Regions from separate parts of the Modestobacter italicus genome, predicted to be linked through region 2. Evidence: riboswitches for the same ligand, from Rfam matches in the RefSeq annotation. Region 2 holds a riboswitch; each other region holds the start of a gene.

Region 1 (10,089 bases), 2.0 Mb from region 2:
CTGCGGGCGGCCGCGTCACCCGGAGGGGTGACGGACCGGCTCAGGCGCCGGGCCAGTTCCCGGTGCGGGCGGCGGCCTCGTGCGTGGAGGTCAGGAACTCCAGCAGGTGCGCGTCGGGGTCGGAGGCCTGCCGGACGTCGGCGTAGGGCAGCACGAACTCGCCGAGCGCCTCGTCGAAGGTCGCCGTCCCGGGGGAGACCGGGCTGGTCCGGTACCCGGCCGGTTCGGGGTAGGCGTAGGCGTAGAAGGCACCCTCCGCGGCGCCACCGGGCCAGTAGCCGCAGCTGGACACCTCGTCGCTGTAGGCCTCGACCATGACCCGGTCGGGGCAGTGCGGCACCCCGCCGGGGTGCCGCGGCGCCGGCCGGCCGGAGAAGCGGGTGACCGCGAGGTCGAAGGCGCCCCAGAAGAAGTGCACCGGGCTGGCCTTGCCGCGGAACTCGCCGCGGAACCGGCTCAGCACCCGCTGGGCGCTCACCAGCGACGTCCAGAAGCGGTGGACGGCGTCCGGGTCGTAGCTGGCGTGCTCGGTGTCCTCGTCGAACGGGATCGCCTCGGCGACCTCGACCGGCACCGGGTGGATCGGCACGTCGACGTCGAGCTCCCGCAGGTGGCTGCGGAACTCGGCGGTGAAGTCGGCGACGCTGCGGGGCTCCAGGCTCATCCGCCGCCGCTCGCCGAGGGTGGTGAGCAGCTGCAGCTCGTGCGAGGTCAGGTCGAACACGACCTCCAGGCCGCGGCCCCGGTAGGGCATCAGCGAGGTGGTCAGGCCGCGCGCGTCGACGTAGAGCGGGACGTGCCACCAGTGGTTGGCGGCGGGCGCGAGCGCCAGCCGGACCTTGCCGACCACCTGGGTCCACAGGTGCAGGGTGTCCCGGGTGTCCTGCCACTGGTCCAGCGGAAGGGCCGGCCACGGCTCGAACGGCGGTGCGGCGGGGGTCGTCATGCGGCGATGCTCGCAGGTCACCCCGGGTGTAGGACCTCGTTCCACGGGCGCACCGAGTGGCTGGCGACCACGCCGCCCAGCACGAAGGGGTCGCCGGCGATGAACTCCTCCGCCGCCTCGCGGGTGGTGAAGACGCCCATCGCGTCGCCGTTCATCGGCTCGTCGAAGGTGCCCACCATGAGCAGAAGGCCCCGGTCGCGGAACTCGTGCAGCCGGGCCACGTGCGCCGGGCCGTGCTGCAGGGCCAGCGGCATGAAGTCCTCGACCGCGCGGTAGCTCATCACGTACTTCATGCCCCGGCATCCTGGCCCGCGCGCTGCGCAGCCGGAACCCTCCTGCAGTCGGGGCACGCGGGGGACGACACGCCGAGCGCGCCGGGGAGAACGGGACCGCGCGGGTCCGACCGCCCCACGGGCCGCCCGCCGCCGCTAGCGTCGCCCGCCAACGGGGCTGCACCGAACGACCAGACCCGCTCGCGGCTGCCCAGGGAGCAAATTCGTGGAGTCCCTCGCCCGGTTCGTCCTGCGCCACCGCATGGTCGTCGTCCTCGGCTGGCTGGTGACCATGGTCGCCGGCGGCGCGGTCGCCGGCACCGTCACCGACCGGCTGTCCTTCGACTTCTCGCTGCCCGGCCAGCCCGGCTACGAGGCCGAGGAGCAGTTGATCGCGACGTTCGGCGCGAGCACGGCGGACACCCTCGTGCCGGTGCTGACCGTGCCCGAGGGCAGCACCGTGGCGGACCGGGAGGCCGACATCGCCGGGGTGTTCGACGCGGTGCGGGCCGCCGTCCCGACGGCCCGGGTCGTCGACCAGGCCAGCACCGGGGACGACCGCTTCGTCACCGACGACGGGCAGAGCGCCTTCGCGCTGGTCCAGGGGCCGATGCCCGAGGGCTTCGGGCCGGGCATCGAGGCCCAGGTGCAGCCCGCCTTCGAGCAGGCGGCCGCGGCGGCCGGGCTGGACACCGGGCTGACGTCGTACGTGCTGCTGTCGGCCGGCGGGGAGACCGAGGGCCCCAGCGTGCTGGTGGAGACCCTGTTCGGCGCCGTCGGTGCCCTCGCCGTCCTGCTGTTCGTCTTCGCGTCGTTCCTGGCGTTCGTCCCGCTGCTGATCGCCGCCGTGTCGATCCTGACGACGTTCCTGCTGGTCCTCGGCCTGACCTACCTGACCGACGTGAGCTTCGTCGTGCAGTTCCTCATCGCGCTGGTGGGGCTGGGCGTGGCCATCGACTACTCGCTGCTGCTGGTCTCCCGCTGGCGCGAGGAACGGGCGCACGGCCGCAGCAACGACGAGGCCGTGGTCGTCGCGGTGAAGACCGCAGGCCATGCGGTGCTGGCCTCCGGCGTGACGGTCGCGATCAGCCTGCTCGCCCTCATCCTCGTGCCGGTGCCCTTCCTGCGGAGCATGGGGCTGGGCGGCATGCTCATCCCGCTGGTCAGCGTGGCCGTGGTGCTCACCCTGCTGCCGGCCCTGCTGTCCAAGGTCGGGCCGCGGGTCGACTGGCCGCGGATCCGGCACGACGCGGTCGCCGCGCGCGGCTGGACCGCCTGGGCGCGGCTCATCGTGCGCCGGCGGTGGATCGCCACCGGGGTCGCCGTGCTGCTGCTCGCGCTGGTCATCGTGCCGGTGTTCGGGCTCAAGATCGGCCAGGCGAACAGCGAGTCGCTGGCCAGCAGCGGGCCGCCCTACGACGCGCTGCAGACGCTGGAGGACGGTGGTGTCGGGGACGGCGTCCTGACCCCCATCGAGGTGCTCGTGCCCGACGACCAGGCCGCTGCGGCGGTCGCCGCGGCCGGCGACGTCGACGACGTGCGGATGGCCGTCCTCGGCGGCAGCCAGGGCGGCACCACGGTGATCGACGTCGTCCCGGTGAGCGAGACGGTCGACGGCGACAGCATCGAGGTGGTCAACGACGTGCGCTCGGCCGTCGAGGGCGCCACCGACGGCAGCGTCGGCATCGCGGGCACCGGCGCGATCGTGCAGGACTACTTCTCCGCGGTGTACGAGAACTTCCCCTACGTGCTGGCCCTCATCGCGGTGATCACCTTCGTGCTGCTGGTGCGCACCTTCCGGTCGCTGCTGCTGCCGATCAAGGCGGTCGTGCTCAACCTGGTCTCGCTGGCCGCGGTGTTCGGTGCGGTGACCTGGTTCTGGCAGGAGGGCCACGGCTCCGAGGCGCTGTTCGGCATCCCGGCGACCGGTGCGATCACCTTCTGGCTGCCGGTGATCATCTTCGCGTTCCTGTTCGGCCTGTCGATGGACTACGAGGTGTTCATCCTGGCCCGGATGCGGGAGGAGTACGACGACACCGGCAACACCCCGGACGCGGTGGTCACCGGGATCGGGCGCACCGGCCGGCTGGTCACGTCCGCGGCGCTCATCCTGTTCTTCTCCTTCGCCGCGCTGGCGTCCTCGCCGGGCACCGACATCAAGGTCCTCGGGACGGCGCTGGGCGTGGGCATCCTGATCGACGCCACCCTGGTGCGGGCCCTGCTGGTGCCGGCGCTGGTGAGCCTGCTCGGCAAGTGGAACTGGTGGCTGCCCGCCGGCCTGGCGAAGGTGCTCCGCGTCGAGCCCTCCCCCTTGAAGGACGAGCGCCCGCTGCCACCGGCGGCCGAGCGCGAGCTGGTGCCCACCGCGTCGGCCGCGGAGGCGCACGTGACCCCGCCGGCCCCGCGCGGGCCGGCCGACGAGGAGCGCGACCCGCTCGGCGGCCGGCGGGGCTGACGGCCGGCCGCCCGGTGCTCAGCCCGGCGCCCCGCCGGTGGGGGCGTCCCAGTCGACGTGGTGGTCGCGGACCCAGGCGCGCGGGTCGCGGTGCCGGAGCACCACGGGCATGACCAGGTCGCGGACGACGCGCCCCACCGCCGGCGGCGACTTCGCGCTGCTGGTGCGGAAGCCCTGGGCGACGACCCGCTGGGTCCGGTCCCGCCGGGCGCGCTCGTAGGCCGCCAGCGCCTCGGGGAGCGGCAGGTCGCGCAGGCAGCGGGCGAGGACGACGGCGTCCTCCACGGCCAGCGAGGACCCCTGGCCCGCGGCCGGCGAGGTGGCGTGCGCGGCGTCCCCGACGAGCACCACGCGCTGCCCGTCGTGCCAGCGGCGCACGAACGGGACGTCGTGGGTCGTCCACCCCCGCAGCTCGTGCGGGGTCGCGTCGACGAGGGCGAGCGCCGGTGACCGGTCTGCTGCGTGCAGGTCGCGCAGCAGCGCGCGCCACTCACCGTCCGACCGCGTGGCGACCGCGCCGTCCGCAGGCTCCTGCCGCGCGGGCGGGTTGGCGAACCACCAGGTCCGGCCGTCCGGTGCCGGGAGCCAGCCGAAGAACGACCGCCGGCCCATGACCATCGTCAGCCGGCCGACCTCGGCGCCGGGGGGCGTGTGCGCCGAGTAGCCGGCGGTGTTGAGCACCGGGACGTAGCGCGGCGGCGCCGCCCCGGGGTCGAGCAGCGCGCGCACCGAGGAGCGGACGCCGTCGGCCCCGATCAGCAGGTCGGCCGAGGCGGTGCTGCCGTCGGCGAAGGTGGCGGTCACGCCGTCGGGGGTGCTCCGGACGTCGACCAGCCGGGAGCCGTAGCGCACCTCGATGCCCCGGCGCAGCGCCTCGGCGTGCAGCGCCCGGTACAGCTCGGAGCGCTGCACCGACACCCCGACGTCGCCCGCGCGTCCGGTCGGGAGCTCGCCCAGCCGTCTGCCGGTGCCGCTGCGGAACGCGATCACCGGCGTCGGGAAGCCGACCTCGCGGACCACCCGGTCGGCGCCGATCGCCCGCAGCGCGTCCAGGCCGTTGACCTGGACCCCCAGCCACGCCCCGACGTCGCCGGCGGGCGCCGGGTGCGCCTCGTGGACGGTGGCGCCGATGCCCGCCTGCTGCAGGGCCATGGCGGCGACCGGTCCGGCGACCCCACCACCGACGACGAGTGCTCTCACCGCGTCCCCCCGCGTCGCGTCCGCCTCCCGAGGGAGCCGGGTGCATCCACGCACACCCGGGCCCCTGCTGCCCACCCCCTGCTGCGCGCCGTGCGGGTGACACGCGGCCGGGGCTCTGCCAGCATCGCTGCACTCCGCGGCGCGAGCAGGCACAGGGAGGCGGGACCATGACCGATCCCCACGGTCCGCGGCTGGAGGACATCGAGCTGACCAGCGGGGCCGGCGGGACGCCGCGGCTGCGCGGCGTGCTCGGCGTCCCGGCCGGACCGGGACCCTGGCCGGGCGTGGTGCTGGTGCACGAGCTGTTCGGCATCGACGACGTCATGCGCCGGCAGGTGCAGCGGACGGCCGCCGCGGGCTACCTCTCCCTGATGCCGGACCTCTTCACCGCCGGCGGGGCGCGCCGCTGCCTGGTGCCGACGATGCGCGCCGTCGCCGCCGGGTCCGGGCGGCCGTTCGTCGACGTCGAGGCCGCCCGCACCCACCTGATGTCGCGGCCGGACTGCACCGGGCGGATCGGCGTCCTCGGGTTCTGCATGGGCGGCGGCTTCGCGCTGCTGACCGCACCGCGCTTCGACGTCTCCTCGGCCAACTACGCCCGGCTGCCCGAGGACCCGGACACCGCCCTGGCCGGCGCCTGCCCGGTCGTGGCGAGCTACGGCGCCCGCGACCCGGCGCTGCGCGGGACCGCGGCAGAGCTGGAGGGGGTGCTGACCCGGCTGGGCGTGCGGCACGACGTCAAGGAGTACCCGACGGCCGGGCACGGCTTCCTCGACGACGCCGACCCCGGGCCCCGGGTGCTGCGCCCGCTGCTGCGCCGGGTGCTCAAGTTCCAGCCCGACCCGGTGGCCGCGGCCGACGCCTGGGCGCGGATCGAGGCGTTCTTCGCCGAGCACCTCAGCGGCGACGCGACCCGGCGTCCCGAGGAGACCGCGCCGGGCACGTGAGCGCCGCGCAGCGGGCCCTGGTGGGGCCCGTCCGGCCGGAGGACCATCCCCGGTAGCCGGGAACCCAGGAGGTGGCGTGGTGCACGACGAGGAGGAGTCGCTGTACGTGGACGTGCCCGCGGCCGGACCCGAGGCCTCGCGCGGGCCCCGGGTGGTGGTGGCGGTCGACGGCTCGGCCGGCTCGAAGGCCGCGCTGCGGTTCGGGCTCGAGGACGCCGCCCGGCGCGGGGTGCCGGTGGTGGCGGTGATCGCCTACCGGCTGCCGGACTGGCAGGGGGAGTACGTCGGGCTCGGCCCGGTCGAGGGCAGGCGGTTCCAGGAGAGCCTGGGCAAGCAGTACCGGGACAAGGCCCAGGCGGTGGTCGACGAGGTCGTGCGCGAGCAGGCCGGCGCGCTGCCCGACGTGCAGGTCCGCGCGGAGGTCGGCGCGCCGGCGGACGTGCTGGTCCGCGAGTCGCACGGCGCGGACCTGCTGGTCGTGGGCAGCCGCGGGCACGGCGGCTTCCACACCATGCTGCTCGGCTCGACGAGCATCCAGTGCGCGACGCACGCCACCTGCCCGGTCACCGTCGTCCACTCGCCGGAGGCCCGCCGCCACCGGCTGCGGCTGCACCGGCAGCGCCAGGAGGCCACCCAGGTGGCCGCAGCGAGCCGCTGACGTCGGTCAGGTCGGCAGGCCCAGCAGCAGGTCGGCGACGGCCTGCGGCTGGGAGAGGAACGGGTGGTGCCCCGCGTCGAGCTCGACGACCGCGCCCGCGCGCCGGGCGAAGCCGCGCTGCGCCGCCGCCGGCGTCCCCCTGTCCTGCGCGCAGACCAGGTAGGTCGAGGGCACGTGCCGCCACGCCGCGGTCGCCACCGGCTGGCCGAGGACCGACAGGCTCTGCCGGGCCAGCCGGCTGCCGGCGTCGCCGGCCACGTCGGGGCAGTCCTGCAGGAAGGTGTCGGCGAGGAGCTCCGGACGGACGCCGAACGTCCCGGCCGGCAGGTCGACGTCGAGGAAGGGCGCCGGCTCCGCGGGCCCGAAGGAGGACAGGCTCTCGCCGACCTCGGGCAGGTAGCTGGAGACCAGCAGCAGGTGCCGCACCGCGTCGACCCCGGCCGCGGCCTCCGCGGTCACGATCCCGCCGTAGCTGTGCGCCACGACGACGGTCGGCTCGTCGCTGCCGCGCAGGACGGCAGCGACGGAGTCGACGTCCTCGCCGAGCCCTGGGCCGTCGTGACCCGGGGTCGAGCCGGTCTCCCCGCAGCTGGGCAGGCCGGGCGCCACGCTGGCGACCCCGCGCTGCGCCAGGAGCTCGGCGGTGCGGTGCCACCACCACGCGCCGTCGCGGACACACGCTCCGTGCACGAACACCACTCGCATCGGGACCTCCTCGGGACGGGCGACCGGTCCTCCCGAACGCTAGACGTACCGCGCGTTACGCGAAAAGATCCCGTAGTGGGACGCAACCGCCAGCCGGAGATCGCCGAGCGTCTGCTGGACGCGTGCACCGACCACGCGCTGGCCAGCGGCCTGCCCGACCGGCTCGAGTCGTTCGCCGTCGCCTCCGGCACCTCGACCCGGATGCTGCTGTACCACTTCGGCACCAAGGAGGCGCTGCTCCGCGAGGTGCTGCGGCGGGCGCGGGCCCGTCAGCGCGAGTACTTCGAGGAGCTGCTCCGGGTGCGGCAGGGCGAGGACTACCTGGCGACGCTGGGCCGCGCCTGGGCCGGCATGACCGGGCCGCAGGGGCGGGGGTACCTCGACCTGTTCGGGCGGTTGCGCGAGGACGCGGAGGAGCGGCTGTGGCCCGGGTTCCGGCGGGAGGCGACGACGGACTGGCTCGCGCCGCTCGAGGACGGGCTCCGCACGCTCGGGCGTCCGGAGCTCGCGACGCTCGTCCTCGCCGTCGTCCGCGGGCTGATCATGGACCTCGACGCCACCGGTGACACCGACCGCGTCGACCGGGCGTTCGCCCACCTGCTGGCGTCCCTGCGCGGGTCGGCGGCGGTGCCCGGAGGCGTTGCATGATCACCCGACACGCCGTCCGGACGCGCCGAGGAGGCTCGGCTCACAGGTTCCCGGGTCTGCGGGCGGACCAGCGGAAACGCCGTTGAAAGTTCAAATGTGACGCGCATCACGACGACAATCGACAAGTCGACTCATAACTTCTTGTCGCGCTCACCCAACACGTGAGCGTGGCGCCGGACCGCCGAGCTCTGCCCACCGGCTGCCTCATCAGAACCCAGGGCAGGGGTGGGGGACCCACGAACTCGGCGCACATGCCTCCGGCAGTGCGCCTCGGGGTGAAGCCGCGGACCGCGGCCGGGCACCGATCGCCCGAACCCGACAGCTGACCCCGCAGGCGGTGATCGGAGATCAGATCACCATGGCCAAGCACCGCGCACCCCGCTATGTCCGCACCAAGCACGCGCTCGCCGGCGTTCCCGTCGCCGCAGGGGCGACCGTCGTCGGACTCAGCGTCCTGAGCACCCCGGCGGCCTCGGCCGCCACCACCCACGACTGGACCGGCGTCGCCCAGTGCGAGTCCGGCGGCGACTGGGACATCAACACCGGCAACGGCTACTACGGCGGCCTGCAGTTCAGCCAGTCGACGTGGGCCGGGTACGGGGGCACCAGCCTCGCGCCCCGCGCCGACCTGGCCACCCCGGCCGAGCAGGTCCAGATCGCCGAGAAGGTCCTCGCCGGCCAGGGCATCGGCGCCTGGCCGACCTGCGGCAAGCGGCTGACCGACGGCACGACGGCCGCGGCCGCCACCGCGGCGCCGGCTCCCGCTGCCGCGCCCGTCCAGGCGGCTGCGCCGGTCGCGGCACCGGCCGCGGCGGGCAGCTACACCGTCGTCCGTGGCGACACCCTGGCGAAGATCGCCGCCGCCCACGGTGAGCCGTGGCGGGCGCTGTACGAGCGCAACGTCGGCGTCATCGGCGGCAACCCGAACGTGCTCGTCCCGGGTCAGGTGCTGGCGACCTCCGGATCCGCGCCGGCCGCCGCCGCGCCGGCTACCGCGGCGCCGGCTGCCGTGACGACGTACACGATCGCGTCCAGCACCACGCAGGCGAAGATCACCAACAGTGCCGGCCCTGTCAAGCCGCAGGCGCAGGCCGGCGCCGATGCGGTCGTCAGCAACGTGCCCGGCGCCGATGGCATCACCCTCGGCGGCACCCGTGCCAGCGCGGTGGACCCGGCTGGCCACCCGTCGGGGCTGGCGGTGGACTACATCGTGGCCAGCGACGCCGCCCTCGGCGATGCGATCGTCGCCTACAACCTCGCCAACTGGGACGAGCTGGGTCTGGAGTACATCATCTGGGAGCAGAAGATCCTCACCTCGCCGACCGGCTCCTGGAAGCAGATGGAGGACCGGGGCGGTAAGACGGCGAACCACATGGACAACGTGCACGTGAACTACCAGGGCTGAGCCTCTCAGCTCCGGCACCGACAGCGACCCCCACCCGTCCGCGGGTGGGGGTCGCTGTCGGTCGGAGCCCGGTCGCCGCCCGTGACCGTGCGTAACCGCCGGTGCGCGGGGCGATGCGGGGGTCTGTCACCCGATCGGCGCGACGTGACGCTCCGTGGTGGGAAAGCGGCCACACGAGCGGGTGGAACACCTGATCGGGGGGCGTCGAGCTGCCTACCGTCCGTCCCGCGACCGTCGCCGACGTGGGCGAGCGGCCAGGACGAAGGAGAAGCGTTGCGCGCATCGATCCGCCGTACGAGCGCCCGACTCAGCGCCGCCGCCCGGGCGCGGGCCGACGACCTCGAGCGCGGCGACGTCTCGGGCTGGGCTGCGCTCGGCGGCCTGGCCACCGTGAGCACCGTGGCGATGGTCGCGAAGTACCAGGAGCTCCTGGTCAACGCCATGGCCAGGGCGGTGGACGTCACCTTCGGCGGCCCGCCCGGCGTCTGACGCCCTGCCCGGAGCGGGCCGCTCAGGGAGGTGGCCGCCGGATCGTGTGGCGGCCCAGGTCACCGTCCTACGTCGTCGAGGTGCTCGTCCGGAGCAGCCGGCCGTAGCCGGTGACGTCCCACCCCGCGCTCGTCGCCGTCAGGACTGCCCACAGCAGCGCCTGGTTGGCCTCGATGACGAGCCGACCCGTGCGCAGCTCCAGTTCTCCCACCGCTCCCGCGGCGCGGAACCCGTTGCCAGCGAGGTAGATGGCCTCGCCCTGGATCTCGACGTGGTGCTCGACCCAGTCGATGACGTGCTGAGGTCTCACGCGGGCCGGGTCATCGGGAAGACCCACCGCTCTGGTCACCACGGCGTCGAAGCC
Region 2 (10,089 bases):
GCGACACCGGACGCGAGCACCTGCGCCTTCTTGCCCTCGCCGACCTGGGGGCCCTCGGCGTACCGGTACATGCCGGCGAGCAGACCGGTGACGTCGAGGCCCTCGGGCTCGGCCGGCTGGGCGTAGGGCTCGTTGTAGACCGTCAGGTAGTACATGACGTTCGGGTCGCGGTGCCCGCCCAGCGGAGCGCCCGGGTCCTCGCCGTACATGCGGCGCAGCGCGTCCTTGACGATGTGCCCGAGCTCGTAGGAGAACGCCGGGTCGTAGGAGACGACGGCCGGGTTGGTCTCCGCCAGCAGCAGCGAGTGCCCGTCCTCGTGCTGCAGGCCCTCGCCGTTGAGGGTGGTCCGCCCGGCGGTGGCGCCGAGCAGGAAGCCGCGGGTCATCTGGTCGCCGGCGCCCCAGAACTCGTCGCCGGTGCGCTGGAACCCGAACATCGAGTAGAAGATGTAGATCGGGATCATGGCCTCGCCGTGCGTCGCGTACGACGTGCCGGCGGCGATGAACGACGCCGAGGAGCCGGCCTCGTTGATCCCCTCGTGCAGGATCTGCCCGGTCGTGGACTCCTTGTAGGCCAGCATCAGCTCGCGGTCGACCGACGTGTAGTTCTGGCCGTGCGGGTTGTAGATCTTCTTCGTCGGGAACAGCGAGTCCAGCCCGAAGGTGCGGGCCTCGTCGGGGATGACCGGGACGAAGCGGGGGCCGAGCTCGGGGTCCTTGATGAGCTCCTTGAGCAGCCGGACGAACGCCATCGTGGTGGCGACCTCCTGCTTGCCCGAGCCCCGGCGGACGACCTCGAAGGCCTTGTCGTCGGGTGCCTTGAGCGGGGCCGCGGTGTGCCGGCGCCGGGGTACCGCCCCACCGAGCTGACGACGCCGCTCGAGCATGTACTGCATCTCGTCGGAGTCCTCGGCCGGCTTGTAATAGGGCGGCAGGGTCTTGTCCAGCTGCTCGTCCGGGATCGGCAGGTAGAGCCGGTCACGGAAGTTGGCGAGGTCCTCCGCCGTCAGCTTCTTCATCTGGTGGGTGGAGTTGCGGCCCTCGAAGTGGCTGCCCAGCGTCCAGCCCTTGATGGTCTTGGCCAGGATGACCGTCGGCTGGCCCTTGTGCTCCATCGCGGCCTTGTAGGCGGCGTAGACCTTGCGGTAGTCGTGCCCGCCGCGCTGCAGGTCCCAGACCTCCTTGTCGCTGAGGCCCTCGACCAGCTTGCGGGTGCGCGGGTCCCGGCCGAAGAAGTGCTCGCGGACGTAGGCGCCGTCCTCGGCCTTGTAGGTCTGGTAGTCGCCGTCCGGCGTGGTGTTCATCAGGTTGACCAGCGCGCCGTCGCGGTCGGCGGCCAGCAGCTTGTCCCAGCCGCGGCCCCAGACCACCTTGATGACGTTCCAGCCCGCGCCGCGGAAGACCGACTCCAGCTCCTGGATGATCTTGCCGTTGCCGCGGACCGGCCCGTCGAGGCGCTGCAGGTTGCAGTTGATGACGAAGGTGAGGTTGTCCAGCTCCTCCCGCGCGGCCAGGCCGATCGGGCCGAGCGACTCGGGCTCGTCGGTCTCGCCGTCGCCGAGGAACGCCCACACGTGCTGGTCGGAGGTGTCGGCGATGCCGCGGTCGTGCAGGTAGCGGTTGAACCGCGCCTGGTAGATCGCGTTCATCGGGCCGAGTCCCATCGAGACGGTGGGGAACTCCCAGAAGTCCGGCATCAGCCGCGGGTGCGGGTAGGAGGACAGCCCGCCCCCGGGGTGGCTGACCTCCTGGCGGAACCCGTCGAGCTGGTTCTCGTCGAGCCGGCCCTCGAGGTAGGCGCGGGCGTAGACGCCGGGGGAGGCGTGGCCCTGGAAGTAGATCTGGTCGCCACCGCTGGGGTGGTCCTTGCCCTTGAAGAAGTGGTTGAAGCCCACCTCGTAGAGCGACGCGGACGACGCGTAGGAGGAGATGTGGCCGCCGACGCCGATCCCCGGCCGCTGCGCGCGGTGGACCATGATCGCGGCGTTCCAGCGGATGTAGGCGCGGATCCGCCGCTCGACGTCCTCGTCGCCGGGGAACCACGGCTCCCGCTCCGGCGGGATGGTGTTGATGTAGTCGGTGCTGCGCAGGGCGGGGACGCCGACCTGCTGCTCACGACTGCGCTCGATCATGCGGAGCATCAGGTAGCGCGCGCGACCACGGCCGGCGTGGTCGACGACCGCGTCCAGCGAGTCCAGCCACTCCTGCGTCTCGTCGGGGTCGGTGTCCGGGAGTTGGCTGGACCGCCCGTCGGTGATGACCGCGCGAGGGGTTCCTGCGATGCGGGCGGGGTCTCCGTCCGACTGCTGCGGTGCGCTCATGCCCCCATCGTCTCCTGTCGGAGCGGTCGGCGTCACGTGTGCCCCGCTGGAGGGCCCGTCGACGGGACGACGGCGCGGCCGGAGACCCGTCTTCGGGCCTTGCGCCTGCCCGGTGATGCCCTACGCTCCGCTCCAACGGTGGCCCCGGAGCGGCGCACCCCCGGGTGGGGGGACGACGACCCGGCGGCCTCTCAGCACCGGTGCGGAGGGGGTCGGTGTGGGCCGATGAGGGGTCCCGGCCAGGCACGACGGCCCGGGACAGGGCACGATCCCTCCCAGAACACCGCCCCGCAGCACACCGCGACGGGGCACCGGACACCGCACACCACAGCACCCGGCACGCACCGGGTCGTCGAGCACACGGAGGACGAGCAGGGATGAGCGTCGACTCGGGGAGCACCAGCATGGCTGCCCGGCTGGGGATCAAGCCGGGGATGGTCGTGCAGGAGCTCGGCTGGGACGAGGACGCCGACGAGGACCTGCGCGACTCCGTCGTCGAGCTGGCCGGCGGCGACATGGTCGATGAGGACTCCGACGAGGTGGCCGACGTCGTCCTGCTCTGGTGGCGCGAGGAGGACGGCGACCTGATCGACGCCCTCGTCGACTCCATCGCCTCGCTGGCCGAGGACGGCGTCGTCTGGCTGCTGGTGCCCAAGTCCGGGCGCCCCGGTCACGTCGAGCCCGGTGACGTCACCGAGGCCGCGCCCACCGCGGGGCTGCAGCAGACGTCGAGCATCTCCGCGGCCAAGGACTGGTCCGGCATCCGGCTCGTCACCCCGAAGGCCGCCCGCTCCCGCCGCTGAACGGGGACCCCGCGGGGGCGGCGGGACCTGCTGCGGGCAGGTGCGGCACCATCGGCGCATGAGCATCTCCGTCGGCGACACCGCGCCCGAGTTCAGCCTCCCCGACCAGGACCGACAGGTCGTCTCCCTCGCCGAGCTGCGTGGGGCCCCGGTCCTGGTGGTCTTCTACCCGTTCGCCTTCTCCGGCATCTGCACCGGTGAGCTGTGCCAGCTGCGCGACGAGCTGGCCACCTACACCGAGGCCGGCGTGCAGGTGGTCGCGATCTCCACCGACCCGGTGTTCAGCCTGAAGGCGTTCAAGGCGCAGGAGGGCTTCGAGTTCTCGCTGCTGTCGGACTTCTGGCCGCACGGCGCCACCGCCCAGGCCTACGGCGTGTTCAACGACAAGGCCGGCATGGCCGTGCGCGGGACCTTCCTCGTCGACGCCGAGGGGAAGGTCGCCTTCGCCGAGGTCAACCAGCCCGGTGACGCCCGGGAGCAGACCGGCTGGAAGGACGCGGTCCGCCAGCTCGCGGCCGCCTAGTCTCCGGTGGCCGGGGCCCGTCGCCCCGGTCGCACGGGCGCGTAGCTCAGCGGTAGAGCGCTCGCCTTACAAGCGAGTGGTCGGGGGTTCGACACCCTCCGCGCCCACGACCCCGGCAGGCCCCGTCAGATGCGTGTCGACAGGGCCCGGTAGCCGCCGCCGGGCCACTCCCACTGCCCGTCGATGGTGCCGGCGTCCCGGTCGATGGTGCCGGTGAACCGTGCCGGGGAGCCCTTCTCGCCGTGCCAGATGGTGAGCTCGTCGCCCTCGATCTGCCAGACGTACTCCAGCGCGAAGGAGCAGAAGGGGCCCGGCCCCTCGTTGCTGAAGAACATCGAGCGCAGCGTCTGCTGGGCGTGGTCGTAGCCGATGTACTCGGCTCCCTCCTGCTCGTCGCCGTCCATCTGCATCGTCTGCACGAGGAAGTGGCCGCCGGGGAGCCAGCGCCGGGTCACCGTGCCGGTGAACGGCGAGCTGCCGTCGAGGTCGTGGCCCTCGAGCCGCCACGTCCCCTCCAGCACGTCGAGCGCGCGGAGCATCGGGTGGGGCTGCGGGGCGCGCGGCCCACTGGCGTCGTCGGTGTCAGTCATCGCGGTGGTCCCGTCAGGCGGAGCGTGGGGTGGTCGCCAGCTGGGACGCGTGGAATGACCGGATCTCATCGCTGCGCGGCGAAGCGCGGCCCACGCATGCCCACGGCACTGACGAGCTCCTGCTCGAGCCGGACGAGGCGGGCGAGCCGCAGGCCTGGTCGGGAACGGACCGGCCGTTGCCTGACGTGCGCCGACCCGCCCGCCGCCGGTCAGGACTTGCTCTTCTTCTTGCCGCCCTTCTTCCCGCCCTTCTTGCCGAGCTCGCTCTGGGCGGCCGAGCTCTTCCGGGGGTTCTTCTTCCCCTCCTTCTCCGCCTTTGCGTTCGCCTTCTTCGCCGTGTCGCTGCCCTTGCTGCTCTTCCCGGCCATGCCGACCTCCTCGTCGCAGGCTGCCGCCCGGTCCGGACGGCAAGGCGCTGGCCCTACCCCGGGCGGAGCAGCGGGAACACCTCACCGACCCATGCGGCCGGTCGCACCTGCCGAGGCTCAGCCGGTGCGGTCGAGCATCGAGCGCAGCGCCTCCCGCCCGGAGTAGCGCGGGCGCCACCCCAGCTGCTCCTTGGCCTTGGTGGTGTCCATGATCGCCGGGTGGCTCGCGGCCTCCACCCACTCGGCGGCGGCGGGCAGGAACGGCAGCCGGGAGACCGCCCGTGCGGTCAGCCGGGCCGGTCCACCCGGCACCGGCAGCGGGATGGCGCCGTACTCCCGGGCCACGTCGGCCGTGCTCAGCACCCCGTCACCGGCGATGTTGTAGGCCCCCGGCGGCCCGGAGCCGAGCACGCAGCGCATCAGGGCCTGGCCGACGTCGTCCTCGTGTACCGCCTGCAGCGGCAGGTCGGCCACCACGACCGGGAGCGGGACCGGCAGCCGCCGGTTGGCCGCGTCCGCCAGCAACCGGCCCAGCGGGGCGAGCCGGCCGGGCAGCAGGTCCTTGCCGCCCAGCGAGTGCGGCCCGACCACCAGCGACGGCCGCAGCAGGAACAGCGCCAGGTCGGGGTGGGCCGACGCCTCCTCCGCGAGCCGCTGCTCGAGCTCGGCCTTCTCCTGCGCGTAGAACAGCCGCGCCGCCGGGCGCACCGGCCAGTCCTCGGTCATGCCCACCGGGTTGTCCCGGTGGAAGCCGTAGGCGGCGACGGACGAGGCGTGCACGAAGCGGGAGGCGCCCGCGGCAGCGGCCGCGCGGAAGACGTTGAGCGTGCCCTCGACGTTGATCGCGCGGGTGGCCTCACGGCCGGCGGTGCCGGTGATCAGGAACGCCAGGTGGACCACGACGTCGACGCCGTCGAAGGCCTCCCGCAGCGAGTCCGGGTCGCGGACGTCGCCCCGCCGGTAGTCCATCTTCGTCCAGCCCCGCTCGGCCGGGTCGAAGGGGCGCCGCGCGATCCCGACGACCCGGGTGACCCGGTCGTCGGCCTGCAGCAGCGGCACCAGCCCGGACCCGAACGTGCCGGTCGGACCGGTGACGGCGACGGTCAGCTCGGTCGGCCTGTGGTCGCCGGCTCCCTGCTCGTCCTCGGCGGCCAGGCCGCGGGGGCCGGCCATCTGCTTGCCGCGGCCCGGGCTCACCGCCGTGCCGCCGGGAGGGTGGGCTCGTGCCTGCGTCGGGCGTGCATCCCGGTGCTCATGGACGTCGGGTACCCGGGAGACGCCGGGTCACCCGCGCCGCCGCCCGATGCGTCAGACCGGAGCACCGCCCCGGCGCTGCGACCGTCGCACCGGCCGGGCCTCGCGCCAGTAGGCGAAGACCCGCTCGGCCTCCACCGCGTCCTCCGACGGCTGGCCGGCGGGCGCGAGGATCGCGGTGAGGTCGGGCTCGCCGTTGAGCTGGCAGAGGTCGAAGACCCCGCCGAGGACGTGCCGGTCGTACCAGTGCAGGTGGCCGAACGGGCTCAGCTCGCCGTACCGGACCAGCTGTCCGTGCACCGCCGCCATGATGAGCAGGGCGCGGGCCCGGTGCACCTCGCGGCTCACCCAGGCCTCGTCCAGCCGAGGTGGCGCGGGGGAGGTCACCGCCATGACGCCGCCCTGCCGTCCGGGGACGTGGGCGGGGAGGGCCTCAGGGCGCACGTGGTCATCGCGGCGGTCCGCTCCTGCTCGGTGGGCGGTCGAGGAGTGGCCAGTCGCCGGTGACGGCTGGCGCGGAGGACCCACCGGAGCGGGTCTCGTCCAGAGTGGGCCGACGCGCGACACGCCGTCAAGACGGGGCCCAGATCCCGGGCGCGTCTGACCCGTCCGGCGACCAGGTCCGGTGGCGCGCCGGCGACACGCCCGGGTTACCAGCCGACCCGCGTGGCGACCAGCAACTCTCTCCGATTCTGTGCTCCCGATTTGTGCGGAACCGCCCAGTTCCTTAACTTTTCGGCGTCCGGCCGGGTCCTCTCTCCTCATCCGGGGAGCCCGCGCCGGATGCCGCCGAATCGCACCTGCGAGCCGGGGACCCACCGCACTGTGGGGTGAATCCCGCCGCCGAGCTCCGCTCGGGGGTGGGTAGGGCTCTCCCCGCCCGAACCCGTCAGCTGACCTGGTAGGCGGCCATGGGAGAACGGAGAACCACTCCAGACGTGCCCCCGCGGGTCCTCGCCGCGTAGGCGGGCGACTCCGCAGCCGGGCGTCGCACGTCCGTCCCCGCAGCTGGCCGGGACGGCGCTGCACGTCGCCCGCTCCCGGGCGTCACCGCACCGGACGGCAGGGACCTGCCGCCCGCCGGTGCCGCACGCCCGGGTCGGCCGTACCCCCACCACGGGTGGCTGCACCAGGTCCAGCCCCGGCCTGGCCCCGGCGCCCGTGTCCCAGTCGACCGCGCAGGTCGATGCCGGCTGCCGTCCCGAGGACGGCGCCGCACCTCACCGACGAGGAGCACCACCATGTCCCACGCCCCATCCCAGCTCGACCGCCCGGCAGCCGACGCGACGTCGCCGTCCCGGGGCCCCGGCCGGCACGCGCTGCACCGGGTCGCCGTCGTCCTGGCGCTCTGCGTCGGCCTCGCCTTCGCCGGTCAGTCGGCGGCGCAGGCGGCGCCCGGCGTGCAGGCCTACCAGGCGTACGCGCTGGGCAAGCTCGGCGGGAACACCACCCAGTCCGCCTGCCTGAACCAGCTCTGGCAGCGCGAGAGCGGCTGGAACCCCAAGGCGCAGAACCCCTCGAGCACCGCCTACGGCATCGCGCAGTTCCTCAACTCCACCTGGGCCGGGACCGGGATCGCCAAGACCTCGGACCCGTACCGGCAGATCGACGCGGGTCTGATCTACATCCAGAAGCGCTACGGCACCCCGTGCAAGGCCTGGTCCTTCTGGCAGTCGCGCAAGTGGTACTGAGCGACTGACGACGGGGGGTGCGGCGACCTCCGCACCCCCCGTCGGGCACGCTGCGGCGGTGGGCATCGACGACGTGCTGGCCGCCAGCAGGACCGGCGTGACCCGGCTAGATCCCGCCGGGCTCCGGGCCGCGGTGGCCCGCGGCGCGCTCGTGGTGGACACCCGCACCGAGTTGCACCGGCGCGCCCAGGGGGAGTTCCCGGGCGCGCTGGTCATCGACCGGACCGTGCTCGAGTGGCGGCTGGACCCCACCTCGCCGTGGCGCATCCCGGAGGCGACCGGTCCCGACCTCGAGGTGGTCGTGGTGTGCCGGCACGGCTACAGCTCCAGCCTGGCGGCCGCGTCCCTGCGGGCGGTCGGGCTGCACCGCGCGACGGACCTGGCCGGCGGCGTCGAGGCCTGGCTCGCCGCGGGCCTGCCGATGTCCGGCGGACCCGCGGACGTCCGCGAGTGACCGCGCACCGGCGGGCCGCCCTCCGTGGAAGGCGACCCGTCGGCGCTCAGCCGGCCGGGCGGATGCCGAGGTCGGCGGTCGGACCGGTGGTCAGCACGACCGTCGCGCCGCCGGCCTCGACCGCCTGCAGCGTCCGCAGCTGCAGCAGCCCCGGCTGCTCGACGACCATCCGCGCCGCGTTCGCCAGCGCCCGGGTGGCCGCCACCTCTGACCGCGCCCGTTCCAGGGCCGCCTGGCCCTGCGCCCGCGCCGAGGCCACCGCGGCAGCGGCCCGCCGCAGCTCCGCCGGCACCATCACGTCCCGTACGGCGACGTCCTCGACGGCGACCCCGACGCCCGCCGCCCGCACCGCCACCGGCTCGCGCAACGCGGCCGGGAGCGACTGCCGGTCGGTGAGCAGCTCGTCGAGCGTGCGCCCGGCGACCGCCTCGCGCAGCGCCACCTGCAACGCTGCGTAGACGAAGCCGTCCGCGTCCTCGACCGCCTCGTGCCAGCGCCGCGGGTCGACCGTCCGGCAGGTCGCGAGCAGGCTCACCCGCACGGTCAGCCCGTCGGCGGTGAGCACCTCCTGGCCCGGGACGACGAGCAGCCGCGGGCGGACGGCGACGCGGACGAACCGCTGCCGCCGCCGGGCCCGCCGGTGCCGGCCCGGCTCGAGCACCTCGACGAAGCGGCCGTCCCGGTAGACCAGGACCCGCTCCCACTCCGTGGCGACGATGCGCACGCCCCACCTCCTCTCGTCCTCCTCGACCGGCTGCCGCCCAGGCGGGACCGGCCGGCGCAGGGTCAGGCGGCGGTGAGGGGCACGGTGCGCGGTGCGCGCTCCGAGCCACAGGTCACCGACGCCGCGACGACCGTGCGCCGGACGGCTTCGGGACTCGAACCCGGAGCGTTCCTGAGACGCCTGCCACCAACGGCACGCCCGGAGCCGAGACGCAGGACCTGCGACGGCGATGCCGTCCGGCTGCTGACCCCGGGCGAGGAGGAACGGTAGGCGTCCGACCGCCGGCCTGGCCAGCGGTTTTCCCGGCTCAGTCGTCGGCGCCGCGGACGCCGACCCGGCGTCCGGGGGTGGTCTCCCGCACCAGCCGGCGGGCGGCGTCGACCTCCCGGGCGACCGGCGCCAGCACCCCCTCGGCGTCGATCTCGGCGTCGTCGGGCACCCGGTGCTCGCGCAGGTCCTCCTCCAGCTGCCGGACGGCCTTGCGGAGGACGGCGACCTGCCCCGGCTCGGGCACCGGCTCGCCCGAGCGCATCGCGATGACCGCCTCGGTGACGGCGTCCGACGTCCGCTCCAGCTGCACGATCACCGGCCACCACGCCGCCGCCCGGGTGCTGATCGGCGGCGGCTCGGCCAGCCGCCGCTGCAGCTGCGTCTGCAGCTCGGTCAGCGCCCGGTAGCTGGCCCGCCGGGCGCGGCGGGTCTCCACCGGGCCCTCGGTGAACGCCGCCTCGATGAACCGGTCCAGCGCCAGCGCCGCCCCGCGCAGGGCGTCGTCCAGCGGTGCGCGCCAGGTCTGCGGCCAGAGCAGGTAGCCGAACACGAGCACGATCCCGCAGCCGATCAGCGTGTCCACCAGCCGGGCGCCGACCAGCTGCGCACCGCTGGGGGTGGCCAGGTCGAGCAGCAGGATGATCAGCGGGGTCTGGAAGACCGAGAACAACCCGAAGTTGCCGTTGCGCGCCCACGGCAGCGCGCCGGCGGCGACGGCCAGGGGGAGCAGCACCCAGGCGTCCCGGGACAGGAAGGTGAGCAGCAGCGAGCCGATCAGGACGCCGAGCAGCGTGCCCGCGCCCCGCTGCACCGCCCGGGTGAACACCGACCCGTAGTCGGGCTTGAGCACGATCGCCACGGTCAGCAGCACCCAGTAGGGCCGCTCGATGGGCAGCAGCTGGCGGGCCACCTCGGCGACGGTCATGCACAGCGTCAGCCGGACGACGAACGCGCGGGAGTCGGCGTTGCCCACGGTCCTGTCCTGCAGGTCGTGCAGCCGCAGCCGCCAGTCCAGCTCGGTCCGCTCGACCGCCGCCTGCGCCCGCTCCTCCGGGTCGCCGACGACGTTCCAGACCAGCCGGATCCCGTGC
Region 3 (10,089 bases), 250 kb from region 2:
CTGGTCGCCCAACAGTCCGAGTGTGGCCGCCTGCTCCATCAAATCCGAAGGCCCTTCAGCGCTGAGCAGGGCGGCCACGCCGCTGATGGATCCACCGCGCATGTAGTTTTCTCGCCCAAGCGTGGCCACGTCCGCCTGAGCCACGCTGACAGCGTCGTTGGCAGCCTGCAGCGCCGCTGCCGTTTCAGTGGCCGCCTGCTGAGCCTCTTCCAACTGTCCCTGTGCGATCAGATATGCGTCATTGGCCGCTTCGGCCTGTGCGGTGACGCGCTGCAGATCGGACTCGGCGGAGGCGACGAGGGCGGCGATCCGGCCCACCTCATCGGCTGCCGCCTGCTGTGCGGTCTGAGCTGACGTGATGTCGCCGTCGCTCGGGTTGGTCGGCGCGGCGAGCGCCTGGCCAGGGAAGACGCTCACGAAGACAGCAATCAGTGCGGCAAGGGCCGTTACTGCAGCGACGTTCCTGCCGCTGCAGTAACGGCGGTTGGCGCCGAGAGGGGAGGGAAGCTCTGCGGGGTGATCGGCGCTGGTAGCACGCTCGTTCGCCGCGGTCGCACAGATGACCGGGTGCGTCGTACGGCGGCGTCCGACCCACCGGTACATGTCTCTCCTCAAGTCGTTGTTCGTCCCCACCCCTACTACTCGCAGTAGTAGGAACGGCAGTCGCGGGACATCCTTGAGGGAAGGACTCGAAAGGGGGAGAAGGTGACCGGACGCCGACGGTGCTTCTCAACGACCAACGGCTGGATGATCTCCGTGAGCCGGCTCCCGCCCGGTCATCAGGGCGGCATGCTGACGACGTGACCGCACCCGCCAACGCTCAACGAAGTGGGGACCGCGCGTTCGCCGCGGCGGCCGCGCTCGGCCCGTTCTTCCAGGTGGCCGGGCGCCCGGGGCCGGACTGGACCTCATGGGCCGCGCTGCGTGCCGATCGGCAGCCACTGCGCCGCCGCATCGACGAGGTCCACGCCATCCTCGCCGCCGGCCCGGGGAGCCCGCAGGTGGAGCCTGCCGTGGTCGCGTCCCTCGTCCACCTCGGGTTGGTGTCCCGCCTGGTGTCGCCCCTGCTGGGCGCGGCACTGCTCGCCGGCGTCCTTCCGGTGACGCCCATCGAGTTCGTGCACGTCCGCCTCGCCGGCGTCAATCCGCTTCCACTGGCAGTCGGAGCGGCGTCGCCGACAGAGATCGGTAGCGCCGCTGACCTGGCCGCCGCGTTCGACGAGTCCTGGCTGGTTCCCGGCGTCGAACCGCTGACCCGGAGCATGAGCGACGCGTGGTCGGTCTCCCGGCAGGTTCTCGACGGCAACGTGACGTCCGCCGTGGCCAGCCGCCGTTGATCTCGGTCTGGGTGACCCGTTGCGCAGGGTCGCGGGACTGACCCCCAGATGCCCGGCCACCCGTGCCAGCGCCCCCGGCCGGGTGGCCGGATCACGCCGGGCCTCCACCGCCATCCGGGTCCCCCGTTCACGCAGCTCGTCGGGGTACTTCGTCGGTGCCGCCACGACTCTCATGCTTCCCATAAATGAGGGCCTCCATCCGATGCGGCGCGGGACACACTCGCTTCTGGTGGAAACCGCTCCAGCTCCTTTCCCCGTCTTACAGCCCGTGAGACGCTCCTGGGTGGCTGAGACAAGCACCTTCCGTCCCGATGAAGACGCCCGGCGGGTGGTCATCTCATCGCTGTCGACCAGTCACGCGCTCGGGAACGGCCGCGGGCGCCATGGCGCGTCAGACCGAGCTCACGGGGATGACTTCATCGACCGTCAGCGCGCCGGCGATGAGATCAGTAGGGAGCAGTACGCGGGCGGCGCTGGCCACCCGGGATTGGTCGGGAATCGGGGCGCTCTCCCGACCTCTGGTTGGCAGAGCTACCGGCCACGCAGCGCCTATCTACAGGCAACGCAGTCAACGCCGAGATGGCGCACGAGGGTGCGCTCCCCGTGAAGGTGTACGCCAGTGCATGTGGCCACTGTCAGTCAACCGCTTCCTAGCTCGCGGTGGGACCCAACGGGCCAATGTGTATTCCTGCGGCGTGTGGGGAGCACGTGAGATGACGGTGCAGTCTGACGAGCGCGCCCTCCCTCGTTTGTCGACATCGGTTCCCTACCGTCCGGTTGCGACGCGCACGGAAATGGTCCCTTCCCCGGGCCCGGCGCAGCTCACGGAGGTCACCGGTGCAGGTATGGCGCACGATCACCCGCCGGCCCCGTGCGGTCCTCGCCGTCGGGGCGCTCCTCATTGCCGGGGGCATGCTGTCGCCGTCGGTCGCCTCCGCCGAGCCCGGGACCGCCGCAGAGGCCATGCAGCAGGTGCGGCAGGCCGCCCAGGAGCTCACTTTGGTCGACGCGCAGATCGACGAGGCAGAGGTCATCGTCGCGGGCCAGCAGGAGGCGGCGCGCGTTGCCGCCGCTGAGGCGGCCGACGCCCAGCGCATGCTCGACGCCTACGAGCCACAGTTGCGCGCCATTGCTCAGAGCGGCTACATCGCCGAAAACCGGTCGCGGGTGGCCGCCTTTCTCAGCAGCAACTCCGCGACCGAGCTCGTCCAGCAGATCGCAACGCTCGATGTGATCGCCGACCGCACGAACGCGATCATCGCCGAGGTCGCCCTCCTCCAGGATGCGGCCGCGGCGGCCGAGGCAGAGGCGGCCGCGGCGGCCGCGGCGGCCGAGGCCGCGCTCGCTGAGCTGCAGGCGCAGCAGGCTGAGGTGCAGGAGCGGATCGGGCAGTACGAATCCGACTTCGGCCGGCTCACCGCGGCGGAGCAGACCGCCGTCACGACGGAGATCGCCGGTCCAACGCTGGCCGCCCCGAAGGTCGCGGCGCTGCCCGTCGTGCCGGGTAGCGCGAGCGCCACCGCCATCGAGATGGCCCTCGCTCAGGTCGGCGACCCCTATGTCTGGGGAGCGTCCGGCCCGGACGGTTTCGACTGTTCCGGCCTGACGTCGTTTGCATATGCGGCTGCGGGAGTGTCACTGCCGCGCGCCAGCCGAACGCAGGCGACCGTGGGCCGGGAAGTCTCCCGCGGAGAACTGCAGCCGGGGGACCTGGTGTTCTTCTATGACCCGATCAGCCACGTCGGTCTCTACATCGGCAATGGCCAGATGGTGCACGCCCGGACGTTCGGGCAGCCTGTTGCAGTCACGACTGTTGATCAGGCCGGGTATCGGTTCGCGCGCCGCATCGTCGGCTGATGGTCGGAACGTAGGCGAGCGTCCAGCTGTCGTTCCCGGCCCCACGGTTGACTGGCGTCGAATTCCCAAACGGAATCCCTCCGTTCCGTCCGCTGCGGGATCACGGGCGATCACCAGCGGTGGCGGTCTGCCCCGAGAAGCTGTGCCTGCAGTCACCAGTTGCGGCCAGCGCAGTGAGATCGGGACGGTGCGGTCCTGAGGACAACGGCCAGCCGAGGGTGCCTCGGCGACCCGGTGGCGCCGCTGCAGCGGGGGAAGTGAGTCGCGGCCGATGCGGCGATGTGAGCGATGATCCGCAGTCTCGGTCGGTGCGAGGGACATCGAAGCCTGCGAGGCCGACCTCGACGCCCTCGCGGCGATCCCGAGATGCGGCCGCGCAGCGCCAGGTCGACCAGCAGCGTGTCGCGCACGGCGACCCCCGCGATCCGGTCGTCGTGAGCCGTGGTGTCCCAGGTGACGGAGGCTCATCGGAGCGACCTTGACTGGCGCCAGTCGTCCCCTGGAGGACCGCTTCTCGGTCACAGTCTCCAGCTCCGCCGGCACGGCCGTCAGATCCATCCATGTGCACTTCAGGTGATGCCGACGGTCGCCTGGGAGGGACGTCGAAGCCGGTGTTCCGGGCTTCAGTGCCCTGCTGGCGGCCCGCCTATCGCCCGGGGTCGCTCAAGGAGCTCGGGCGCGCAGGTGTGGGACGAGTCGTTACCCGACCGTGACAACTAAGACGCTTCGTACTACCGTTCCGTCCGGCCCGGCCGAGCCGCGTTCCTCAGTCAGAGGACCTCGGACGGACCCCGCCGAACCATCCGTGCCACTGGCCGGGTGGACCGGGGACCCATCGATCCCCTGGGGTGAATCCTGGCGGCGCACCTGCGTGCGCTCCAGGTAGGGCGTCTTCCAGCCCGAACCCGTCAGCTAACTCGGTAGGCGGTCAGGAAGAACGGAGAGCCGCCGTCTTGGCGACCCTGCACAACCGCGCCTCCCGCACGCCTCTCGTCCGTCGCTCGGCACACGCCCGGCTCGACCGTGGCTGGGGCCGGCAATGGCGTCATCTCATGATCCCCACCGTGGCCATCGCGGGGCTCCTCGTCGGTGGCGGGGCACCGTCAGCGCTCGCGGCGCCGAACGTCGCCGGCCAGGACCAGCCCGGCCGTGACGCTCTCACTGCGGAGATCGAGCGGATCAACCAGCGCCTGGCGACGACCGAGGAGGAGTTGCAGCGAGCGACGGTCGAGGCCGAGGCCACCGCGGACGCGTCCCGAGCCGCGCAGGCCGAGCTCGCGGCGGCGGAGTCGGCCGCGGCGGCGGCCACCGCCGAGCTCGAGGCCGCGCAGGCCGCCGCCTCGCAGGCCCAGGACGACGTCGCCACTCTCGGACGGGAGGCGTTCATGGGATCCGCGCCCCTGGGAGAAACTGTCGTGCTGCTCGACGCTGCCGGTCCGGAGGAGGTGCTGCAGCGCGCCGCCACCATGGACCTGTTGGGCGAGGACCGTGCCGCGCGCCTGGAGGCATCCGAGGCCGTCCGGCAGCGGCAGGAGGACGCGGACCGGGCGGCACGGGACGCGGTCGCCGAGCGAGACGCGGCCGTACGGGCAGCGGCCGACGCCGACGCGGCCGCCCAGGCCCAGCTCGCGGCATCCCAGCAGGCCTACGACGCAGCCGCCGCGGAGAAGGCCGGTCTGGAGCAGCAGCTCAAGGACGCCGAGACCCGGCTGCTCGCCGCCCGAGGCGCTACCGATCCGAACGCCACCTGGGAACAGCAGCAGCGCACCCGGCTCGCCCAGGCCAGCGCCGGCGCGGGCGCGCTGGTGAACGGCCGGGTCACCTCCTGCTACGGCAGCCGCTGGGGTACCAACCACAACGGCATCGACATCGCCGCTCCCATCGGCACCCCCATCTTCGCCCCGGAGAGCGGGGTCGTCTTGCAGGCCGGCCCGGCCAACGGGTTCGGGCTGGCCGTCTATCTCCAGCACCCCGACGGCACCATCACCGTGTACGGCCACATCAACCAGTACTTCGTGACCGCCGGCCAGACGGTCACCGCCGGCCAGCAGATCGCCGAGGTGGGCAACAAGGGCCAAGTAACCGGCCCGCACCTGCACATCGAGACGCACACCGGCGGGCTGTACCAGAACCGGGTCGACCCCGCTCCCTGGCTCGCCGCGCGCGGCATCAGCCTCGGCTGCTGACCCGTGACTGGCGAGTGACCGTGTTCCGAAGTGCTCCACCCTGTACATGGCTATTGTCGCTCCGTCCCTCGCCGGGGGAGGTGTGATGGGAGTGGTCGGACGGCAATTCGGCTCGCCCTCCGGGCTGCTCGGACGCCTGGCCGGGCGCTTCATGGCACGCAACAACGCGGCCTTCAACCGGCGACTCGTCGACGAGGTGGCGTCCTTGGTGCCGCCGGCCCGTGTTGTCGCCGAGCTCGGCTTCGGCCCCGGAGTGGGCCTGGCCGCGCTCCTGTCTGCGTTCCCCGACGCACTCGTCCTCGGTGCGGACCCGTCGCCGGCTCTGGCCGGTCAGGCAGCCGGCCGAAACCGCGCGGCGATCGAGGCCGGGCGGCTTCGCCTCGTACAGGGCGACGCGGTGGCGCTGAACGCGTACCGCCCGATCGACCTCGTCGTCGCCGTCCACGTCCTCTACTTCTGGTCAGACCCGGTCAAGGCACTCGAGGCAATCAGGCATCTCCTGCGGCCCGGCGGTCACGTCGCGCTCGGGTACCACCTCGAGCGACACATGCCTGCAGTCGCCCGACGCGACTTCGTCGCGGAGGGGCACCGGCTGTACGAGGAGGATGAGGACGTCGCCGCGCTGCTGCCGCCGGCCGGGCTCAAGGCCGAGCATCACCGGGTGTTCGGTCCGGTCGACGGTCCGCTGGGGAGGCTTCTCATCGCCTCATCGGTGTCATGACGAGCAACGGTGACGTGGTGGCGGCGCTGCGGGCGGGACCACGCAGCCGGTCACCGTGGGCCCATCAGGCGCCGCCGGCAGGCTCAGTCTGGCTGTTGAGAGCGGCCGCGCCTGGGGTTGAACTGCCTCCTGGCTGGGTGTCGGCGTACCGCCCGGTGGCCACCAGTGGCCGCTCCGTCCCTCACTCGCGGCCCCCGCTGGTAGCGACCGCCTGATTCCGCGGAGGGCTGCGGGTTTGCTTCGATCAGTTGTCGGGTCGCTCCGGCGGGAGAGTGGACAGGTCATCACCGAGACCGGCCCGCCTCGTCGCGGTGGATCTCCAGCCCATGTGCGGCGTGGCATGCGGCCAGTGCCGCCGCCACCAGAGCCAGGCCGCCAGCAGCGCGCAGGACGCCAGGACGGCGAGTGGCGCGACGCCGGCCAGTGACGTCCAGAAGCCGGTGCTCGTCACGGAGGTGCCGATGCCGACGTACAGGACCGACCACGGCACCAGCCCCAGCGCGGTTCCGAGCAGGTAGGGCAGCAGCCGGACGCTGCTGAGGCCGGCCGCGTAGCTGACGACCATGAACGGCGCCACGGGCGCCATGCGCGCGGCAAGGACGGAGGCGAACCCCCGTGCGCCCACCCGGCGGTCGAGCGCGGCCAGCCGAGCACCGGCCAGGCGGGCCACGGCTTCCCGGCCGAGCCAGCGGCTCAGGGCGAAGCCGGCCAGTCCACCGAGCAGCCCGCCGCTCAGGGCCACCGCCAACCCTGCGGGGAAACCGACGACGGCACCCAGCAGCACGGAGATCGCCGATCGCGAGACGGGCGTCTGCAAGGCGAGGGAGACGCCCACGACAGCCACCAGCCAGCGCGCAGCACCTCCCTCGTCCAGCCAGGAACGCACCTCTGCGACGGTCGGCAGGTCGACCGACAGGGTCACTGCTGCGCCGGCGAGAAGGGCGAGGACGAAGGCACCGAGGCGCAGCCGCAGCCGCCGGGACAAACGGGGTTCTTGCGTCATCGCGAACCTGCGGGCGGTGACCCGACGGCCCAACCGTTGCGCCGCGCTGCCCGTCCACCGAGGCGTCGGAGCATCTGCGGATCACGTCCCCACCGTGACACGCCGCAGCCGACGGCAACGCAGAGCAGTGGCGACCCGCGCCAACGGGGAGGCGAGGAGGGACAGCGCCGCGACCGCCAGCACGGGCCCGTCGCCGGTGCGGGAGTACACGGTCATGCCGGTGCGCAGCGGCACGGTCGCGGTGAGCACCTCCGCAGTGCTGAGCCCGGTCTGCTCGACGACGAGTCCGTCGGGCCGCACGATCGCCGTGTACCCGGTCGGCGCGGCCTGCAGGACGGCACGGTCGAACTCGAGGGCGCGCATCCGTGCGGCGGCGACCTCGGTCGCAGGAACCTCCTCGGTCGTGTACGAGGCGGCGTTCGTCGGCACGAGCAAGATCTGACCGCCGGCCTCGACGGCGGCACGGATGCGGTCGGAGAAGAAGACCTCGTAGGAGATGACCACGCCCAGTGGACCGGCGGCGGTGCGCAGCAACCCCGGGCCGCGGCCCGGGGTCGCGTCCCGCGGCACCAGCGCCGTCATGTCCGACAGACTCTCGAGCAGCGCCCGGGCCGGGATGTACTCCCCGAAGGGCACGCGGTGGACCTTCTCGTAGCGGTCGACGATGCGCCCGGCCGGATCCCAGGCCACCGCCGCGTTGCGGAAGCGCTCGTCAAAGGACTCGCTCAGGCCGGCGACGACCGTGGCTCCGGTGCTCCGTGCCAGCTGAGCAACGCGCGCGGCCTCCGGCGTGTCGGCCACCGGGCCGGTGACACCGAGGCTGCTCTCGGGCCACAGCACCAGGTCGAGCCCAGGTGGCAGGTCCTCGCTGAGCAGGAACTGCCGCTCCGTGACGGCGTTGGCGTCACTGACCACGGCGGGGATGCCGCGCGGGCCACCGCCCTGGACCAGGGCCGCCCGTAGCGAGCCCGCCGAGGCGCCGTCCGGACCGGCCAAGAGGACCCCCACCGCGCTCGCCGCGACGAAGGCGGCGACGGTGAGGAGAGTGCGAACCCGCCGGCCGGCGGCGAGCACGGCGGTCGCCGCCGCTCCTGCACCGGTGGCCAGGCCGACGACGAGCAGCGAGCCGCCCAGAGGGGCGGCGACGACGAACGGCCCGTCGAGCTGCCCCAGCGCGATCCCGGGGATGGGGAAGCCGCCGAACGGGAACCGGGCGCGCACCGCCTCCAGGGCCACGAGCGCGGCCGGGACTGTCCACCACCGCGCGGGACGGGCGTCCACCAGCAGCATCGCCACGGCGAACAGCACCACCTCCAGCACGAGCAGGGCGGCAAACCCCGCCGGGTGGAAACCGGTCAGCCAGCTCAGCGTCGGCAGGAAGAAGGCCAGCCCGGTCATGGCCCCCAGGACCAGCCGCTGCCGCCAGGCCAGACCCAGCAGCGACCAGGTGAGGACGGCAGCGCCGAGAGGCGCGAGGTACCAGGCCGTCCGGGGCGGCATGCTGCCGGCCAGGAGGACACCGGCCGCGATGCCCGCGAGCAGCCGCGTCCAGCTCGGCAGCCACCCTGCCTTCGCACGGCGCCGGTTCTCCGGGACAGAGACACTCGGCTCCACGACGGGCGCCGACGGACCGCCGGCGGCGGTCACGGCGGAGTCGAGGCGGAGTCGGCCACGAGCAGGGAGACCATCTCGTCGAAGCGCTCGGCCGAAGCCTGACCGATCTGCCGGTCGAGAATCCTCCCGTCGGCCGCGACGGCCAGGGTCACCGGCAGGCCTGGAGCGGCCAGATCGGTCAGGAGCTCCTTGTCCCGGTCGACGACATGCGCGTAGGTCACGTCCAGATCGGCGAGGACCGCGGCCGCGGCCGAGGGCGTGTCCTCCGTGTTGACACCGAGAAGACCGATGCGATCGCCGTCGCGTTCGTACGCCTTCTGCAACAGGGGCATCTCCTCCCGGCAGGGCGCGCACCAGCTGGCCCACAGGTTGACCAGGACCGGCCGGTCGCCGAGGTCGTCGAGTGCGACGTCCTCACCGGGCACCAGGCACGGCAACGTCAGGACGGGCAGCGTGTCGCCAGTACGGACCCTCTGACCGTCGGCGGCGAAGGGCTCGCAGGTCGCCACATCGCCAGGAACGGCGGCCGCGGTCGGCTCGGCGTCGTCCGCCGAGGGCGCGGCGCCGCAGCCGCTCAGCGCCAGCACGGTCACCAGCGCGGCGGCCGTGCCCCTGGACGATGTCATCCGGCCTCCCAGAACTGATGTCGTCGCCTACCGGTCGATCTCGTGACCCTGGCCAGCCTACGGAGGCGGTCGGGTGCTCCCCGGTAGGTGCGCCGTCGGGCGCTGGCCATGCGGGCGCGTTGCACGAGAACAACTATGGCGTCTCGTACTATGTCCCATAGTAAGAAGGGATCCCGGCTGCGGGAACGGTCCCTTCAGCCGTTCCTGCCGATCACGAGGTGACACCGGATGTCGGGGAAGTCGTCGCGCAACAAGAAGGGCACCCCACCCCGGAGGGGGGTGCCGTCGGGGAAGGGTGCCGCGGCGGCCGGGGCCGGACGGCCGGCACCCGGGAGGCAGGCCGCACCCGGGCCGGTGACGGGCGGAGATGCCGGAACTCGGGCGGCCGCAGACGTTGCGTCTCCGCTGAAGGCGTTCCGGCCGCCGACACTGGAGCCGCCGTCCCGGGTCTTCTCTCCGCCTCGGACGGCGACGGCGTCCCCCGGGTGCAGCCGGGCACCGGGCGGCCGGTCGCCCCCCGGTCCGCTGCCGCACCGGTCGCCAAGGCGCCCGCTGCGCCGGCCCCAGACGTGCCGCCGGTCATCGCTCCCGCCGGAGAGCCGGCATCGGGCGGTGGGACGGCCGTCGCGACGGCGCCGTCCCTCGCTCCGGCGCGTGCGCCGTTCCTGGCCGGGGACATGCCCGACCGTCCCACGCAGGTGATGTCCTGGAACTGCTCCCAGCTCGAGGGCATGGAGCCCCAGGG

What was found. A riboswitch is a leader RNA that binds a small molecule or an ion and turns the genes downstream of it on or off. The one in region 2 is predicted to bind cyclic di-AMP.
Region 1: another riboswitch for cyclic di-AMP. It lies ahead of MODMU_RS29160 (LysM peptidoglycan-binding domain-containing protein); the one in region 2 lies ahead of MODMU_RS26880 (aggregation-promoting factor C-terminal-like domain-containing protein).
Region 3: another riboswitch for cyclic di-AMP. It lies ahead of MODMU_RS07645 (M23 family metallopeptidase); the one in region 2 lies ahead of MODMU_RS26880 (aggregation-promoting factor C-terminal-like domain-containing protein).

The regions. Positions count from the first base shown of each region.
Region 1 is NC_017955.1:3,858,211-3,868,299, reverse strand. It holds gene MODMU_RS18420 (DUF5996 family protein) at 41-946, opposite strand; gene MODMU_RS18415 (YciI family protein) at 964-1,239, opposite strand; gene MODMU_RS18410 (MMPL family transporter) at 1,445-3,673, shown strand; gene MODMU_RS18405 (FAD-dependent oxidoreductase) at 3,692-4,873, opposite strand; gene MODMU_RS18400 (dienelactone hydrolase family protein) at 5,041-5,820, shown strand; gene MODMU_RS18395 (universal stress protein) at 5,897-6,478, shown strand; gene MODMU_RS18390 (alpha/beta hydrolase) at 6,485-7,183, opposite strand; gene MODMU_RS18385 (TetR/AcrR family transcriptional regulator) at 7,259-7,831, shown strand; cyclic di-AMP (ydaO/yuaA leader) riboswitch at 8,032-8,180, shown strand; gene MODMU_RS29160 (LysM peptidoglycan-binding domain-containing protein) at 8,190-9,236, shown strand; gene MODMU_RS18375 (hypothetical protein) at 9,510-9,725, shown strand; gene MODMU_RS18370 (aspartate racemase/maleate isomerase family protein) at 9,793-10,089, opposite strand, start outside.
Region 2 is NC_017955.1:1,817,964-1,828,052, forward strand. It holds gene aceE (pyruvate dehydrogenase (acetyl-transferring), homodimeric type) at 1-2,321, opposite strand, end outside; gene MODMU_RS08890 (DUF3052 domain-containing protein) at 2,699-3,124, shown strand; gene MODMU_RS08895 (peroxiredoxin) at 3,183-3,647, shown strand; tRNA gene MODMU_RS08900 (tRNA-Val) at 3,683-3,754, shown strand; gene MODMU_RS08905 (DUF1579 family protein) at 3,773-4,237, opposite strand; gene MODMU_RS28425 (hypothetical protein) at 4,447-4,605, opposite strand; gene MODMU_RS08910 (NAD-dependent epimerase/dehydratase family protein) at 4,723-5,802, opposite strand; gene MODMU_RS08915 (hypothetical protein) at 5,914-6,303, opposite strand; cyclic di-AMP (ydaO/yuaA leader) riboswitch at 6,637-6,782, shown strand; gene MODMU_RS26880 (aggregation-promoting factor C-terminal-like domain-containing protein) at 7,101-7,550, shown strand; gene MODMU_RS08925 (rhodanese-like domain-containing protein) at 7,609-8,004, shown strand; gene MODMU_RS08930 (SPFH domain-containing protein) at 8,051-8,728, opposite strand; gene MODMU_RS08935 (FUSC family protein) at 9,036-10,089, opposite strand, start outside.
Region 3 is NC_017955.1:1,564,842-1,574,930, forward strand. It holds gene MODMU_RS07620 (M23 family metallopeptidase) at 1-603, opposite strand, end outside; gene MODMU_RS26815 (hypothetical protein) at 801-1,337, shown strand; gene MODMU_RS07635 (C40 family peptidase) at 2,175-3,194, shown strand; cyclic di-AMP (ydaO/yuaA leader) riboswitch at 3,977-4,136, shown strand; gene MODMU_RS07645 (M23 family metallopeptidase) at 4,247-5,380, shown strand; gene MODMU_RS07650 (class I SAM-dependent methyltransferase) at 5,466-6,101, shown strand; gene MODMU_RS26820 (TVP38/TMEM64 family protein) at 6,346-7,104, opposite strand; gene lnt (apolipoprotein N-acyltransferase) at 7,186-8,751, opposite strand; gene MODMU_RS07665 (TlpA family protein disulfide reductase) at 8,748-9,311, opposite strand.